One region of the Lysinibacillus fusiformis genome, then DNA from elsewhere that is predicted to be linked to it. Evidence: riboswitches for the same ligand, from Rfam matches in the RefSeq annotation. Region 1 holds a riboswitch; the other holds the start of a gene.
The links. A riboswitch is a leader RNA that binds a small molecule or an ion and turns the genes downstream of it on or off. The one in region 1 is predicted to bind preQ1.
Positions count from the first base shown of each region.

Region 2: linked by a shared signal. The riboswitch ahead of JTI58_RS11525 (QueT transporter family protein) and the one ahead of queC (7-cyano-7-deazaguanine synthase QueC) in region 1 are both predicted to bind preQ1.

Region 1 covers NZ_CP070490.1:1,747,645-1,752,075, reverse strand. Annotated here, with positions in the region: gene JTI58_RS08700 (hypothetical protein) at 821-1,006, shown strand; PreQ1 riboswitch class I at 1,263-1,309, shown strand; gene queF (preQ(1) synthase) at 1,433-1,933, shown strand; PreQ1 riboswitch class I at 1,957-2,000, shown strand; gene queC (7-cyano-7-deazaguanine synthase QueC) at 2,053-2,712, shown strand; gene queD (6-carboxytetrahydropterin synthase QueD) at 2,716-3,186, shown strand; gene queE (7-carboxy-7-deazaguanine synthase QueE) at 3,179-3,907, shown strand; gene JTI58_RS08675 (VUT family protein) at 3,954-4,431, shown strand, end outside.
Region 2 covers NZ_CP070490.1:2,349,045-2,353,475, forward strand. Annotated here, with positions in the region: gene JTI58_RS11515 (long-chain fatty acid--CoA ligase) at 1-416, shown strand, start outside; gene trpB (tryptophan synthase subunit beta) at 461-1,624, opposite strand; T-box leader at 1,684-1,883, opposite strand; gene JTI58_RS11525 (QueT transporter family protein) at 1,952-2,434, opposite strand; PreQ1 riboswitch class I at 2,441-2,485, opposite strand; gene JTI58_RS11530 (ABC transporter substrate-binding protein) at 2,807-3,829, shown strand; gene JTI58_RS11535 (ABC transporter permease) at 3,915-4,431, shown strand, end outside.

The DNA of each region.
Region 1 (4,431 bases):
TGACAGCATCCTAAATCTTCGAATACTTAGCTACATATGAATGAATATAATATACTCAAAAAGAAGTTTATTTGATCCTGTGGCGCTACCACCAGGTAGTGTGACTGCTTCTTGCGTTAACTAATAGACATCCCCCATAACCTCTGAGGATACTCCTCTAGCTTTTAATTCTCCAAGGTTCGAGTTGCTTTTTTTTAATCCTCTATCTACGGTTATAGTTTCTCTTTTCAAATATGCATTAAGAAAAAGATTAAAACATATTTTGTCATAGTCTTTTCCTTATACCCACTTATCAATGTGGCGTCATGCTTCGAAGATATTTTCCATGATTTTGCAGGGGATCCAAATAGCCTCACTTCTTTAGTTCGACCCGTTCAGCTACCACATTCAATACACAGATAGATGCGGCTCCTAACTATTACTTCCTTATGAGTGACACACAGCACTCCGTTTGTCTCGAATGCATGCTACATAAATAATGGCACTTAAAGTATTAAATATATATATAGTTTACGTTTAATCTTTGTGATATTTAGGGTGTTTTTGGGAAAAATGTTTATATAAATTGCAGTTAATCAATACAAATCAGATCGGTTACATTTGCTTCATACAAATGTGCCTGTTTTTTTAAAAACTACCTTTACTTATGATTAGGTTCACCGTAATGTATCTAAATGAGGTTTATTCTTCTTTTCGACAGTAAAAAAAACAGAGAGGCTTTCCAAAATACTAGAACAGCTTCCGATGCTCAAGTATTTTGTAGTTCCAAACTATTTTAAAGTTGTAATTCCTCAAGTTATAGACAAAAAGGATGAATATAATGAAATATAATAAATCAATTATGCTAAAGCTAATCAATGAACATCGAACATTGCATGATGAATTAAAAAAGCTAAAATCTGAAATGGGTTTAGAGAAAAATTTTGCAGTAAAGGCATTGTATCATTCATATGTTGCAGAGGATGGTCCTTATATGAAAGAATATCAGGATTTAGAGCGATTATAAATCGGGGTGCTACTAACAAATGGTTAGCAGGATAAGTGGAAATCTTTAGTTTAAATGATTCAAGAATTTCGGAAACATTTTTCTATTTTCATTAAAACCACACTTTATTATGATACAGTTCTTCGTGACTAGTCTAAGTGCAGTTTTCATATTGCTTGTAAGTCGTATTCCATAGGGTAAGATTTTATAAAAAAATGTATTTGACGTGCTGTACTATTTTTTGTACGATATTGAAGAAAAGAATGCCCGGACTAGAACGGGAGAGGTTCATAGCTGATACCCTCTATAAAAAACTATGGAAACATGACAATATGCCATGTCCATATCGGACGTGGCTTTTTTATGTTTTACTTATGTTTTAATAGACTGATTGGTGATGCCTCTCTTGAAAAGTGTTGGGAAACATTTTTACAAGGAGGTTTTTTTATGTCTGGCAGAAGTCATGAAGAAGGATTAAAGGATTTAACCCTATTAGGTAATCAAGGTACAAAGTATTCCTATGATTATGCACCTGAGGTATTAGAGGCAGTGGATAATCTACATGCCAATCGAGATTATTTCGTTAAGTTTAATTGTCCCGAGTTCACTAGTTTATGCCCGCTGACAAATCAGCCGGATTTTGCCACGATGTACATCTCGTATATCCCGGATAAAAAAATTGTTGAGAGTAAATCACTAAAATTGTATTTATTCAGTTTTAGAAATCACGGCGATTTCCATGAAGATTGCGTCAATATCATTATGAATGATTTAATTGCATTGCTTGATCCACGATATATTGAGGTTTGGGGGAAATTTACTCCACGTGGGGGTATCTCGATCGATCCATGGTGTAACTATGGGAAGCCAGGAACGAAATATGAAGAAATCGCCAAATATCGTTTAATGAACCACGATCTTAATCCAGAAAAAATTGATAATCGATAAATGAAGATTTGAATAGTTCAATCAAGAAAGAGGTTTTTAGCTACCCTCTTTAAAAAACTAAGAAGAAAGCAGCACTTTTTCTTAGAGTGCTGTTTTTTTGATATAAGGGAGTTTTATAGATGAAGCAGGAAAAAGCAATTGTTGTATTTAGTGGAGGTCAGGACAGTACAACTTGTTTGTTTTGGGCAAAAGAACGTTTTGAAGAGGTTGAGGCAGTCACTTTTGATTATGGTCAAAGGCATCGTCTTGAAATAGAATGTGCAAAAGAGATAGCGAGTGAACTTGGAATCAGGCATCATATGCTTGATATGTCACTCCTGAACCAGCTTGCTCCGAATGCTTTGACACGACAAGATATTAAAGTAGAAGACGGAGATAATGGTGAGCTGCCATCGACTTTTGTTCCTGGTCGAAATCTTCTCTTTCTTTCATTTGCAGGTGTTTTAGCGAGTCAAATAGGAGCTAAGCATATCGTGACTGGCGTTTGTGAAACAGATTTTAGCGGATATCCAGATTGCCGAGATGTTTTTATTAAATCCTTGAATGTAACGTTAAATTTATCGATGGATGATTCTTTTGTAATTGATACACCGTTGATGTGGCTGAATAAGGCACAGACATGGGAGCTTGCTGATCAGTTCGGGGCATTGGATTTTGTTCGAGAAAGAACGTTGACTTGCTATAACGGTGTCATAGCTGATGGTTGCGGTGAATGCCCAGCATGTAAACTACGAAAAAAAGGACTTGATGAGTATTTGCGTTATAGGAAGGAGTCTTAAAGCATGTCAGATTTTAAAATCGTCGAGAGACTCCAAAAAATTGATGTGGATATTCAAAAAAATCAATTGAACTATCATGCAAAGCGTGTTCTCGTAAGCAAGGAATTTACCTTCGATGCTGCTCATCATTTACATGATTATGAAGGGAAATGTAAAAATCTGCACGGTCATACCTATCGTGTAGTATTAGGGCTGAGTGGCTACACAGATGAACGTGGTTTGCTGATTGATTTTGGCGATATAAAAGAAATATGGAAACAAAAAATAGAGATTCATTTAGATCACCGTTATTTAAATGAAACACTTCCACCTATGAATACGACGGCAGAGAATATAGTTGTGTGGATTTACGAAAAGTTGACAGTGGCCTTGCTTGATGAAGGATATAACGGTGCGCGTGTAGAGTTTATTAAACTTTATGAAACTCCGACAAGCTATGCAGAAGCGAGACGGGAGTGGATGGAAGTTGAGTAAGATACCTGTGATCGAAATCTTTGGACCGACAATTCAAGGTGAGGGAATGGTCGTTGGCCAGAAGACCATGTTTGTGAGAACTGCTGGATGTGATTACTCCTGTTCTTGGTGTGATTCATCGTTTACGTGGGATGGCAGTGGAAAGCATCTTATTGTCCAAATGACAGCGGAAGAGATTTGGTCTGAGTTGAAACGTCTGGGGGGCAATGGTTTTTCATTTGTCACGATTTCAGGAGGCAATCCTGCACTCAATCCGCATTTAGCAGAGCTCATTGCCATTTTAAAAGGAAATGGCATAAAAATCGGGGTGGAGACACAGGGGAGTAGGTGGCAGAAATGGATGTATGAGGTTGATGAGCTGACAATTTCACCAAAGCCACCTAGTTCTGGAATGACCACAGACTATTCGGTGCTTTCTTATATCTTTGAAAAACTTAAAGATCGAAACAGCAATCACCATGTATCCCTCAAAATAGTCGTTTTTAATCAAGAGGATTACGATTATGCTAAACAAATTCACCATCGATATCCAATGATTCCTTTTTATCTTCAAGTCGGCAATGATGATCTTACGACAACTGATAATTCACAATTAATTATGCATTTATTGGATAAATATCATGCGCTGATTGATAGAGTAATGAAGGATGAAGAATTAAGAGATGTTAAAGTACTGCCACAGTTACATGCCCTTGTTTGGGGGAATAAAAGAGGTGTATAGTGTGCCATTACAAAAAAGCTTTTAAATTTACTTGAGGAGTAATAGTATGAGCGTATTATTTTATTTATTATCTATTGTTATCGCTAATGTGGTAACGGCAGCATTTGCACCATTGCACTTTGGTATGTTTATTGTTCCAATGGGGACACTTTTAATTGGGGTGACCTTTATTTTTCGTGACCTAGTACAAAATAAATATGGTAGAGCAAAAACGTATTTATTTATTATTACAGCTTTAATTTTATCAGCAGTGGTATCATTCCTACTGGGAGATACACTTTTGATTGTAGTAGCATCAGCGCTATCGTTTATTGTCGCTGAAACGGCTGATACAGAAATCTATACTCGATTAAAATTACCAATGGCTTGGCGTGTGTTCTACAGTGGAATTGTTGGAGGCTTTCTAGATTCTGCAATTTTCGTAGTAATCGGCTTAAGTCCACTTGGCGCCAATATATTGCCATGGGAAGCGGTACCTGCCGCTATTTTGGGGCAAATTATTGTGAAGACGATTATTCAAATGG
Region 2 (4,431 bases), 600 kb from region 1:
CAGATGCCTATCGAGATGGCTGGTTATATACTGGTGATATTGCAGTACGAACAGAGGATGGCTTTATTAAAATTACGGACCGTACGAAGGATCTTATTAAATCAGGTGGCGAATGGATTTCCTCTGTTGATTTGGAAAATGCACTGATGACACATGATGCAGTTTTAGAAGCGGCTGTCATTGCCATGCCTCATGCTAAATGGCAGGAGCGTCCATTAGCTTGTGTGGTATTGAAAGAGGGACAATCAGTAACTGAACATGAGCTTCTTGCCTTTTTAGAAAATCAATTTGCCAAATGGTGGGTACCAGATGCAGTCGTATTTTTAGAGGAAATTCCAAAGACATCTGTTGGAAAATTTCTGAAAGCAAAGCTGCGAGATAATGTAGCAGATTTTTATCCTAGATCATTGGTATAGTTAAAAGAGCGATTTCCCTAAACGGAAGTCGCTCTTTTATTGAGTTATTTAGTTAACATGTGGAAAACTTGTTCAACGTCTTTATCACCACGACCAGAGATATTAATAATAATGCTTTCCTCAGGTGATAAAGTTGGTGCTAATTTTAGAGCATGTGCGACTGCATGTGAGCTTTCAAGAGCAGGAATAATACCTTCAACCTTGGAAAGTACTTGGAATGCTTCTAAAACTTCTTCATTGGTCACGGTCACATACTCAGCACGACCAATTGTTTTCAAATGGCTATGCTCAGGTCCAGCACCGGGATAATCTAAACCAGCTGCTATTGAATAGGTTGGGAGCGGATTACCGTCTGCGTCCTGCAGCACTAAGCATTTGAAGCCGTGTAGCTCACCTGGTGTTCCTTCGTTTAAGGTAGCAGCTTGATCCGGCTCTATTCCAATAAGGCGAACATCTTCGTCTGCAATATAGTCAGCAAATGCCCCAATGGCATTACTACCACCGCCGACACAGGCAAGAACCGCTGTTGGAAGCTTTCCTTCTTTCTCTAAAATCTGTTCACGACTTTCGCGGCTAATCACTGATTGAAAATGTTTAACCATTGTAGGGAAGGGATGTGGACCAACTGCTGAACCTAATAAATAGAACGTAGTTTCATAGTTTTCTACTAAGTCAGCAAATGCTTCATCAACTGCATCCTTTAGGCGACCCTGCCCTTTATCAACCGCTACGACTTTCGCGCCAAGAAGCTCCATGCGAAATACGTTCAATGCCTGACGCTTTGTATCCTCCAAGCCCATATAAATCGTGCAATCCATTCCAAACATGGCACAAGCTGTAGCTGTTGCTACACCATGTTGACCTGCACCTGTTTCGGCAATCACGCGGTTTGCTCCCATACGTTTGGCTAGTAAGATCTGTCCTAGTACATTATTGATTTTATGTGAGCCTGTATGGTTAAGGTCTTCACGTTTTAAATAAATTTTTGCACCACCCAATTGCTTTGTTAAATTTTCTGCAAAATAAAGAGGGGATTTACGACCAACATATTCACGGAAATAGTAATCTAATTCTTGCTTAAAGTCATCATCCTCTTTATACTTTTGAAAATTCTCATCTAGTATATTTAAAACATTTTGAAGCTCCTTTGGAACAAAGCTTCCACCAAATTCACCGAAATATCCCTTTTTCTCTACTATTGTACTCATCTTTACTCGACTCCTCTATGCTAATTTTTCCATAAAAAAAAGCCACTCCAATCCCTCATAAAAAGGACGAGTAACCGTGGTGCCACCTTTATTCGCAATTTTTGCGCGCTTTCCTGCTCCGGTAACGGGGAGCAAATCGGCCTTACATTTGATAAGGCTGCTCTGAAGTCCATTCACAAGTCTGTACTACTGGTTCACACCACCCACCAGCTCTCTTGAAGTAACAATGCTTGCTACTACTCTTCTTCCTTGCATTTATTAGAAAGAATTGTAGAATATTTTCAGAATAGTGTCAAGAAAAAAGACGAATCTAAAAAGACCCGTCAGTTAAATCAAATTATTAAAGTGAAGGCGTTTGTTTAATACATACATAATCGGCGCACCAACAGCTAATACAACAAATTCACCCGCCGCTACTGTTAGCCAAGTCCAAAAGAATGGCAGCTCTAAGGCTAAGTTCAGCTCAAAGGCAATGATAAACATGGTGCATGTAAATAGCAATGTATTAATAATTAAACGTGCCCATATATTTTTGACAAATTTACAGATTAAAATAAACAGGCCAAGTGTAATCATTGAATGACCTACACCAAACACTAAATCGTAAATGCCAAGTGGTGAAAAGAGATTAGAGATCAATACACCAATAATAATCCCTACGGCAAAGCGTGGATTAAATGCTACTAAATGGTTAAACATCTCGGATACTCGGAACTGTACCTCCGTAAAACCAAATGGTGCAACAAGCATGGTCACAGCTATATAGAGAGCCGCAATGATACCACTTGCTGCTAAAAATTTTATTTTCATATTCATTTCTCCTTAGTTTTTTTTCGTGGGATGGTTACGAACCACGGTGCTTTCACACAAGTAAATATTTTATTATACATATCTAGTAGAAGTCAAATGTCAGACTTTGTCTATAATGTCCTATCGTCGCAAAATTGTCATAAATATTTTTTACTATGTTGAAAAAAGAAATAGAATAACTAAAACAGCGTAGTTTAGCGGTTTAAAGCGCCAAATTGAATGAAAAACTAAAATATTTTGTCACTTTTAAAAGTCAGAACATTCATAATGTTGTTGACTGAGCTCGATAATAACGATAATATAGCGATACATTCACACTTTGTTTGGATAAAGTGCGGTAGATATTTGAGAACATAATCGGGGGGATTATTTGTGAAAAGCAATGTGAAGAAGCTATCATTCCTTCTTTTTGGATTAGTGTTACTACTTGCTGCTTGTGGTAGTGGTGGCTCTAGTACAACAGATTCAAAAGGAAATGAAACAAACAATGCAAGTGAGAGCGGAAATGCAGACGATAAAACATATAAAATCGGGATTACTCAAATTGTTGAGCATCCATCGTTAAACGCAGCAACGGAAGGCTTTAAAAAAGCAATTGAAGATGCTGGCTTAAAAGTTGAATACGATCCACAAATTGCGCAAGGAGATAACAGCCTTAACACAACGATTGCTAACAATCTAGTGAGTGCAAACGTAGATTTAATTTTTGCTAACTCTACACCTTCTGCACAAGCAGCTGCAACAGCAACAAGTGATATTCCAATTATTTTCACATCGGTTACAGATGCTGTTGGTGCACAGTTAATCGACTCAATGGAGAAGCCAGGGAAAAATATTACAGGCACAATTGATCTACATCCTGAAACGATTTCTAAAACAGTAGCATTCTTACAAGACCTTGGTGCGAAAAAAGTAGGGATGGTCTACAATGCGGGTGAGCAAAACTCAGTTGCACAAGTTTCAGAAGTGAAAAAGGTTATGGATGAACAAGGTTTAACGGTGGTAGAAGCATCAGCATCCACTTCAGCAGATGTAAAGCAAGCGACAGAATCTCTAATTGGTAAAGTAGATGCTTTCTATATTATTACTGATAACACAGTAGTTTCTGCTTTAGAATCGGTAATTGATGTTGCCAATACGAATAAATTACCATTAGTCGTAGGAGAATTAGATTCTGTGGCACGTGGTGGTTTAGCTGCTTATGGATTTGAATATTTCGATATCGGTTATGAAGCAGGTCAAATGGCTGTGAAAATTTTAAAAGGTGAAGCAACACCTGCTGATACACCAGCACAATATCCTCAAAATCTGAAACTATTAATCAATAAAAAAGTAGCGGATGATTTAGGAATCGAAATGAAAGATTCTTGGGGTGCAGAAATTCTAGAAAAGTAAAACGAAGCGGGGGAGAACTATCCCCGCTTTATCTTCATTTTACAAGCGATATAAATAATTAAGAGATTTAGGAGATGATTCAACGATGTTTTTAGCATTATTTGGCGCAGTGGAGCAAGGAATCATCTATGCAATTATGGCACTTGGTGTATATTTAACATTTCGGGTGTTAGATTTTCCGGATTTAACGGTTGATGGAAGCTTTGTAACAGGGGCGGCAACGGCAGCAACAATGGTTTTGCTTGGCTACCACCCAATCTTAGCGACTTTAGTGGCAATTGTTGCTGGATTTATTGCTGGATGTATGACAGGAATTCTTCACACGAAAGGAAAGATTAATCCACTATTATCAGGGATTTTAATGATGATTGCTTTATACTCGATTAATCTACGCATCATGGGGTTAACTGCAGAAAATACGATAGGTCGCCCGAATATTCCACTATTAAACTCTGAAACAATCTTTTCAAAGTTTCAAGCTTTTTGGAGCAATTTAGGGATCGATGCTGCTCTTAATAACCTATTAAAAGGCATGGGCTTTCAGCATGTACCAGGTACATGGAGTGTGCTGATTGTCGTATTAATCATCACGATTTTAATTA